DNA from 4 places in the Gottschalkia purinilytica genome. Region 3 is predicted to be linked to each of the others. Evidence: riboswitches for the same ligand, from Rfam matches in the RefSeq annotation. Region 3 holds a riboswitch; each other region holds the start of a gene.

Region 1 (2,206 bases), on a different contig from region 3:
TTAAAACATGTCTTTCTACTCTAAGAGATAATGTCTCTAATCCTAATATTAACAAGAACGAATTAAATGGTGATATACAAGCTCCTACATCTCTTAATAGAGTAGTTCTTAATCTAGCTATATATGCTGCTTCTCCAAATGCTTCTGAGAAAGAAAGTCCATGATAACTTGGTTCTGGATCTATTAGTTCTGGAAATTTTCCATTATTCCAATCAAATTTACCTGAATCAACTACTACTCCACCTATTGAAGTACCATGTCCCCCTATAAACTTAGTTGCAGAATGTACTACTATATCAGCTCCGTACTCTATAGGTCTACATAGATAAGGTGTTGCAAATGTATTATCTACTATTAAAGGTACATTGTTCTTATGAGCTATTTCTGCTGCTTTTTCAATGTCAACAACATTTATATCTGGATTCCCTATAGTTTCTATAAATACTGCCTTTGTTTTATCATTTATAGCTGCATCTAATTCTTCAAATTTATCAGGATGTACAAATTTTACTTTTATTCCAAAGTTCTTAAATGTATGTGCAAATAATGTGTACGTTCCACCGTAAAGTGTTGATACTGATACTATTTCTTCTCCTGTTTTAGCTATATTAAGAATCGCATAACTTATTGCTGCCATTCCTGATGCTGTAGCAACAGCTCCTACTCCGCCTTCAAGTTCAGCAATTCTTTTTTCAAATACATCAGTAGTTGGATTTGTAATTCTTGTATATATATTTCCTGCTTTTTTTAACCCGAATAAATCTGCCGCATCTTGTGCATCTTCAAATACATACGAAGTTGTTTGATATATAGGTACTGCTCTTGATTTTGTATCTGAGTCAACTAATTGTCCTCCATGAACTTGAATTGTTTCAAAATGTAATTTGTCTCCCATATTTGATTCCTCCATTTTCATATTATTTTGAATTTTCTAAATACTCTTATTTCTTCGTTCAACTGATTCATCTGCAAACTAACTAAAAAAACCTTCCTGCTAGATAAAACAGGAAGGTTTGAGTTCGTTCTCTGATCTTATCTTTCAGGATATACCTGCTGGATTTAGCACCTTCAAGGAAGTTTCCTTTGGGTTGCCGGGTTTCTCAGGGCCAGTTCCCTCCACCACTCTCGATAAGAGTTATATTAAATTACGTTTCTTTGTTAGGAATGATTATATCAACTGTGTATAAATATGTCAACATTTATTTATAAGTTTTTTCAGGATTAACAAAGGCTTTTGAATTTTATCTCTATTTACCACGCTTATTGATAGCATTTATCACTTTTATATAATTTTTAATTATGCAATAAAGTGAATTTATTTAATTAGTTACTTTGACTAATGTTGTCATAAATTATATATCAGTAATTTTATCTTTATTAAGACAAGTTATTATATTGATACCATTGTTAGTAATTCTTCCTAAGTTTTGGGGAGTAACAGGAGTTTGGATTAGTACACCTATATCAGATTTAATATCTTCTTTAATAACTATAGGTATCATGTTCAAATATCTAAAATTTTCAGATGTCAGTAGTTTATCGAAATCATAGCAACTAAATATTATTTAAAATACAAAAGCTTGTTGTATAACAGTTATAAATATCAAAATTAACATAGTTATCAACAAGCTTCTTAACTTTAATTAGAGCTATAGTTATAAGTTAGTTTCTAGTAATATTATATATACAATACTAAAAAAGTAGCCACTATAGAAGTTATAATAGGAAGTATTATTCCACCTTTATACCACGAAGCTATAGCAGCAGCTATAAATCCTACTACTGATGCCATAGGAACTTCTGGAGTTGCTGTAAATGCCCCTGGGATTGTTAATGCTCCTATTGCAGCAAATGGTACAAAGTTCAAAAATCTGTTAACCCAGTCTGGCATATTTCCTTTAGTCTTAAATAGAAATGGTGATAATCTAGGTATACCTGTAGCAATTATCATTCCTATAATTATTATCTTTGTATTACTCATCATCATTCACTCCTGAATTATTATCGTCCTTAAATAAAGAAGCTCCTATTGCTGAAGATATAACTATTGATAATATAAGTCCCCATCCTTGTGGTAAAAAATTAAAATAAGTAAACAGAGTATTTAAAATAGCAGACAATGCTACTAGAATTGCTATTTTATAATTCTTTTTAAATTGTGGAACTAGAATAGATACAAACATAGCATATAAAGCCATACCCATAC
Region 2 (2,206 bases), on a different contig from region 3:
TTTTGTTTCAACATGTATATTTTCATCAGTTGTTTTTATTTTTAATCTTTCCACTAAACTTTTTATGTGATTTGGTGTTGTACCACAACAACCACCTATTATTTTAGCTCCTAGTTTACTAATATCTACTACAATATCTCCAAAATATTCAGGGTTATTTACATAAACCATTCTTTCATTTATGATTTCTGGATAACCAGCATTAGGTAATGCCGAAATTGTATCACTAAAAATATCCATATTCTTTAACAATCTATATAAGTGAGTAGGTCCTGATCCACAATTAAATCCATAAGCATCTATGCTTTTTATTAATTTTAATTCATCTATTATACTTTTGATACTAATACCTTTTCTAGTAAATCCATCTAGTGTAACTGCAAATTGAGTTAATATAAAAGCATCACTATTTTTACTTTTTATATATTCAGATATCTCTTTTAGATAATCTATCGTACCAAAAGTTTCAAAAACAAATATATTTTCTCCTAACTCCATAAATGTATCTATAATGAATTTATATTCGTCTAAAATATCTATATCATCTTCTTTTTTAAATCTAGATTCATGAATAGGACCTATACTAGCACCTATAAATACATCTGTTCCTTCTGTAGCTTTCTTAGCTATTGTATATCCTTTTTCTATTATTTCTTTCACCTTTTCTCTAGTTACTCCTAAAGATATTGTGTTAGCAGAAAAGGTATTAGTTCTAATTAATTTAGCCCCTGATTTAATGTAGTCTACATGAATGTCTCTTATCACTTGCGGCTTATTTATATTTGCAAACTCGCAGAAGGATACTTTATCTCCTGTTATTTCAGAATAATATGTTCCCATAGCTCCATCTGTAATTAAAATGTTTTCTTTTAAGTATTCCTGAAGCATTTGTTTCTCCCCTTTTTTAATAGTTAATCTTTAGCCTTTATCGATAATTTATAAATAATAGTAAAATAAAAAACTCTTTCAAGATGAAAGAGTTTTATTATCAAATGTATTTCACCTCATCTTCCGACAAATATCGCAGGATTTAGCACCACGTATCTAAATAGATACAGGTTGCTGGGTTTCACAGGGCCAGTCCCTCCACCACTCTCGATAAGAGATTTGTATTTTATTGTTATTTATTTATATCAAATTATAACATATGTCTGTTAAGTGTCAATAGTATTTTTCACTTTTCATGTATAATTAAACAATTATTATATTAGATATCTTCTTACTATATTAACAATTCATACCCATATTTCAAGTTTATAATCTGTAAATATTATAGTTTTCTTTTTAGTTATTTTGAATATATATACAATATATTCTTAGATCTTTCATATATCTATCTTTGAAATTTTTACTTTTAAAGTTCTTATAGTATATTCATTAAAATTAGTACTACTTTTATAAAAACAATATGTAATGTCTACTTGACATCAAAACAGAGTGATGATATATTCACATGTAAGGTTAACATTACAGAGGTGGTATTAATGAAAAATAGATTAAAGGAACTTCGTGAACGTTATGGATTAACTCAAGAACAATTGGGAGAACTTATAGGAGTATCAAGACAAGCAATTAACGCTATTGAAACAGAAAAATTTGAACCTTCTATATGGTTGGCTTATGATATTTCTAAGATATTTCACTGTTCCATAGAAGAAGTTTTTCTTTTTGAAGAAAGCGAAAAAAAATCAAGATCACAGCAAAGTAGAGGTGTCGTTTAAATGGCATTTAGACAAATTAGACTTTTTGATGACGAAATATTAAGGAAAAAAAGCAAAGAAGTTGAAGTAGTAGATGATAAAGTAAGACAACTACTAAATGATATGGCAGACACTATGTACAATACAGAAAATGGTGGAGGATTAGCTGCCCCACAAATAGGCGTATTAAAACGATTAGTTGTAATAGACATGGGACAAGGACTTATAAAATTAGTTAATCCAAAGATAATTAAAGAAGAAGGAAAACAGAAAGTTATAGAAGGATGTTTGAGTATTCCTAATACATGGGGAAAATTAATAAGGCCAGCAAAAGTAACAGTACAAGCATTAAATGAAAATGGTGAGGAGATTATACTAACAGGTAAAGGAGATTTAGCAAAATGCTTTTGCCATGAAATAGACCATTTAGAAGGTATTCTTTTTACTGATTTAGTCACTGAATATATAAAATAACTCTATTATGTTCATTAAAATTAGTCTATATC
Region 3 (2,206 bases):
CAATCAATTTCTTCCCTGATTCATATCCACCTTTTACTCCAAATGTAAATATTGATCCTGCTCCTTTAGGAAGATATTTTTTAGCTAAAGTGTTATATTTACTTGATTTAAGACCTGGATATTTAACCCATTCTACTTTAGGGTGATTTTCCAAATATTCAGCTACTTTTTTAGCATTGTCTACATGTTTCTCCATTCTAAGAGATAATGTTTCTAACCCTTGTAATAATAAAAAGGCGTTGAATGGAGATAAACATGCTCCTATATCACTTAAAAGTGTGTTTCTTAATCTTGTTATATAAGCTGACTCACCAAATTCATTATAGAATGATATTCCCTTAAATCTAGGATCTGGTTCTACCATACCTGGAAATTTACCATTATCCCAATTGAATTTTCCTGAATCTATTACTATTCCTCCTATAGCTGTACCATGACCACCTATAAATTTTGTAGCTGAATGAACAACTATATCTGCACCAAATTCTATCGGTTTACACAGGTATGGTGTAGCAAAAGTATTGTCTACTATTAATGGTATATCATTTTTATGTGCGATTTCAGCCACTTTTTCTATATCTACAACATTTATTTCAGGATTTCCTATAGTCTCTATAAATACTGCTTTTGTCTTATCATTAATACTATTTTCTATTTCTTCAAAGTTATCTGGATTTACAAGTTTAACATTAACTCCTAAGTTCTTTAGAGTATGTGTAAAAAGTGTGTAAGTACCTCCATAAAGTGTAGATGCAGCAACTATTTCGTCACCATCTTTAGCTAAACTAAGTATAGAATAAGTAATTGCAGCCATCCCAGAAGAAGTCACTAATGATCCTACTCCACCTTCTAGTTCAGTTACCCTTCTTCCAAAAGTTTCTATAGTTGGATTTCTAGTTCTAGAATATATAAGCCCCGCTTTTTTCAAAGCAAATAAATCTGCTGCTTCCTGTGTATCTTCGAATAAATATGCTGCTGTTTGATATATAGGTACAGCTCTAGACTTTGTCTCGCTGTCAACATTTTGTCCCCCATGAACTTGAATAGTCTCAAATTTTAAACTACTTCCCATATTTAAACCTCCCCTAATTTTTATGTAATAAAAAAATCTTCCTCAGATAAAGTAGGAAGATTGTTCTTCTTTCTTATCTGCCAGGATATACCTGCTGGATGTAGCACCTTCAAGAAAAATATCTTGGGTTGCCGGGCTTCATAGGTCCAGTCCCTCAGCCACTCTCGATAAGAGATATATAATTGTTTTGTAAATAGTCAAATTGTTAAAAACTTAAATAAATTATAGCAACTAATATACTTTGATGTCAACTTATTATATTAAATTTTTTAAATTTCTATCGGAATTCTATGTTATCTTTTTTATATTGTCTATAGTTTCATCCTCTATACTATATCTAATGATATCAATAATATCATATCTCAATTTAAATATAACTCATTCTCTTTAATGGAAACATCTATATCTAAAATATTTATATATTAACTTTACGATTTTTCAATTTATAAATTTTTATTATATATGTATTAAAGAGATATTAATAACCTTAAACTATTAATAATCTATATTCTTTTCAAAATGCTGATAATCCTTAATATATTTCCACTCTCCTCCCCATATCCATCCTCTTTTCTTAAAAGCTAAGTATAATGCATCATCTTTTACTATCATTCCTTTTCTTACATTACTTCTATCTATATAATCTTTACTACTAATAGGAAGTATCTTATCTTTGTTTATATAGGGATTTTGTACTGGATTTATATCTATTGCTACTCCATAGGCATGTTTTGAAATATTGTTACTACCACTTGCTATATTTCTATAACAAAATGCAGAAGTATTATTATCTTCCATGGACAATTTATCATTAGCTTCATATTCGTCTATTATTTTTATCTTATCTATTGGATATTTTACATAGTACAGTTCTTTAAAAATATCTACTATTTCCTTGGAAACTTTATTGTGTACTACTAATTCTCCTTTATGTATCTTGTTATCAAATCCCCAATGTAAGACTTTTATATAACTAAGATCATCTAAACTTATATTATTATTTTCATGCCATGATAATCCTATCATTTTCTTTTTTATTTCTTCAGGTATAGATTGATATGTGAATTCTTCATCTATGGATTTATTCACCTTACGCTCCTTAACTTTTAACCTTTTTTCTACTTCATACTTATC
Region 4 (2,206 bases), on a different contig from region 3:
TAGGGTTAAGTCCTTTAAATAGCACTATTATAAGTATAATAGGAAATATAGTTCCAGTACCATTTTTACTTATACTTCTAGAACCTATTTTTAAATACTTTGAAAATGTAATAGGAATAGGACGTATACTTACATGGGCTAAGAATAAAGGAATGAAACATAAAGAAAAGATAAAAAAATATAGTGTATTTGGACTTTTTATATTAGTTGCTGTTCCGCTTCCGTCGACAGGTGCCTGGACTGGATGTGTGGTAGCCACGCTTTTTAAAATAAAGTTTAGAGATGCTATGATAGCTATAATATCTGGAATAGTTGCATCAGGAATAGTAGTATTTCTATTAAGCTATAAAGTAGTATCATTACTTTAGTATAGAAGTTGGAAACTGATTTAATACATTAGAAATAATTACATAATCGAGACTTGTGCTTCTTTTAGAAAATAGGTTTTATAATATGAAATATATGTTTTGGTTAATACGTTGACTATAATATACAGACGCTATGTTAAGTTAAATCTTAAATAGACAATAAATAACCAAAATAACATAATATGGAATATTTTATACGGGAAAGCATTGACTTTGAAAAGCTTTTATGGTAGAATCATGTCAGTATAAATAGAATGAAAAACTTGATTACCTTATCAAGAGAGGTGGAGGGAATAGGCCCTGTGAAACCCGGCAACCGATAATCTAAGTCGGTGCTAAGTCCTACAGAATTGAAGTTCTGGAAGATGAGGTCTTTGTCTAATAAGAATGATAACCTCTTCCTTTTGGAAGGGGTTTTTTATTATATTATCATTAAAAAGTTAATATGATAAAAACTTTAGACGAAATTAGTAAATATTTACAATAAAGCTTAAGATATATTTTCAATATATTAAATAGCAAGCGAGAAGACAAGTATAGGGAGTGATAATTTAAAATGAGAAAATGGCTATTTACCTCAGAATCAGTAACAGAGGGGCACCCAGATAAAATATGTGATCAAATCTCAGATTCCATATTAGATGCTATACTTACAAACGATCCAGATGCCAGAGTGGCTTGTGAAACATCTGTTACAACAGGATTAGTACTTGTATCAGGAGAAATAACAACTAAATGTTATGTGGATATTCCTAAAGTTGTAAGAAAAACAATAGAAGATATAGGGTATACTAGAGCAAAGTATGGATTTGATTGTGATACTTGTGCTGTACTTACTTCTATAGATGAACAATCACCAGATATAGCTATGGGCGTAGATGAAGCTTTAGAACATAGAGAAGGTAAGGTAGATGACTTAGATTCAATAGGAGCTGGAGACCAAGGTATAATGTTCGGTTTTGCATGTAACGAAACACCAGAACTCATGCCACTTCCAATAGCTCTTGCACATAAACTAGCTAGAAGGCTAAGTGAAGTTAGAAAAAATGGTACGTTAGACTATTTAAGACCAGACGGAAAAACTCAAGTTACAGTAGAGTATCATGATAATAAACCAGTTAGAGTAGATGCTATAGTTATATCAACTCAACATTGTCCTGAAGTAGATTTAAAAACTATAGAAAAAGATTTAAAAGAACACATTATTTCTAAAATTATACCAGCAAACTTACTTGATGATAATACTAAATACTATATAAATCCAACAGGTAGATTTGTAGTAGGTGGTCCTCAAGGAGATGCAGGATTAACTGGTAGAAAGATAATAGTAGATACTTATGGTGGGTATGCAAGACACGGAGGAGGAGCTTTTTCAGGAAAAGATCCTACAAAAGTTGATAGATCAGCTGCATATGCTGCAAGATATGTTGCAAAAAACATAGTTGCCGCAGGTTTAGCAGATAAATGTGAAGTTCAACTTGCATATGCAATTGGAGTTGCAAAACCAGTATCTATATTGGTAGATACTTTTGGAACTAACAAAATTGAAGAAAGTAAAATAGAAGAATTAGTAAGAAATAATTTTGATTTAAGACCTGCTGCTATTATAAGAGACTTAGACTTAAGAAGACCTCTTTATAAACAAGTAGCTGCTTATGGCCATTTTGGAAGATCAGATATTGATTTACCTTGGGAGAAAACTGATAAAGCTGAAATTTTAAGAAAACAAGGTTTGTAAAAAATATACAACTGTGTTTGAAATAAAGCTCGTCATGAATTGACGAGTTTTATTGTTCCTGGATACTTTTCAAGCTAAATATAATCATTAATTATAACCA

What was found. Region 3 has a riboswitch for S-adenosylmethionine ahead of CLPU_RS00960 (O-acetylhomoserine aminocarboxypropyltransferase/cysteine synthase family protein). Riboswitches for the same ligand answer to the same signal wherever they lie in the genome.
Region 1: it holds a riboswitch for S-adenosylmethionine, as region 3 does, so the genes downstream of both, CLPU_RS13985 (O-acetylhomoserine aminocarboxypropyltransferase/cysteine synthase family protein) here and CLPU_RS00960 (O-acetylhomoserine aminocarboxypropyltransferase/cysteine synthase family protein) in region 3, are expected to answer to the same signal.
Region 2: it holds a riboswitch for S-adenosylmethionine, as region 3 does, so the genes downstream of both, CLPU_RS05010 (bifunctional homocysteine S-methyltransferase/methylenetetrahydrofolate reductase) here and CLPU_RS00960 (O-acetylhomoserine aminocarboxypropyltransferase/cysteine synthase family protein) in region 3, are expected to answer to the same signal.
Region 4: it holds a riboswitch for S-adenosylmethionine, as region 3 does, so the genes downstream of both, metK (methionine adenosyltransferase) here and CLPU_RS00960 (O-acetylhomoserine aminocarboxypropyltransferase/cysteine synthase family protein) in region 3, are expected to answer to the same signal.

The regions. Positions count from the first base shown of each region.
Region 1 covers NZ_LGSS01000018.1:658-2,863, reverse strand. The annotation lists gene CLPU_RS13985 (O-acetylhomoserine aminocarboxypropyltransferase/cysteine synthase family protein) at 1-895, opposite strand, end outside; SAM riboswitch class I at 1,030-1,135, opposite strand; gene CLPU_RS17335 (hypothetical protein) at 1,353-1,502, opposite strand; gene CLPU_RS13980 (AzlD domain-containing protein) at 1,679-1,981, opposite strand; gene CLPU_RS13975 (AzlC family ABC transporter permease) at 1,974-2,206, opposite strand, start outside.
Region 2 covers NZ_LGSS01000004.1:27,069-29,274, forward strand. The annotation lists gene CLPU_RS05010 (bifunctional homocysteine S-methyltransferase/methylenetetrahydrofolate reductase) at 1-888, opposite strand, end outside; SAM riboswitch class I at 1,002-1,105, opposite strand; gene CLPU_RS05015 (helix-turn-helix transcriptional regulator) at 1,485-1,721, shown strand; gene def (peptide deformylase) at 1,722-2,174, shown strand.
Region 3 covers NZ_LGSS01000001.1:199,408-201,613, forward strand. The annotation lists gene CLPU_RS00960 (O-acetylhomoserine aminocarboxypropyltransferase/cysteine synthase family protein) at 1-1,072, opposite strand, end outside; SAM riboswitch class I at 1,143-1,246, opposite strand; gene CLPU_RS00965 (M15 family metallopeptidase) at 1,568-2,206, opposite strand, start outside.
Region 4 covers NZ_LGSS01000002.1:155,666-157,871, reverse strand. The annotation lists gene CLPU_RS02520 (COG2426 family protein) at 1-368, shown strand, start outside; SAM riboswitch class I at 638-740, shown strand; gene metK (methionine adenosyltransferase) at 925-2,106, shown strand.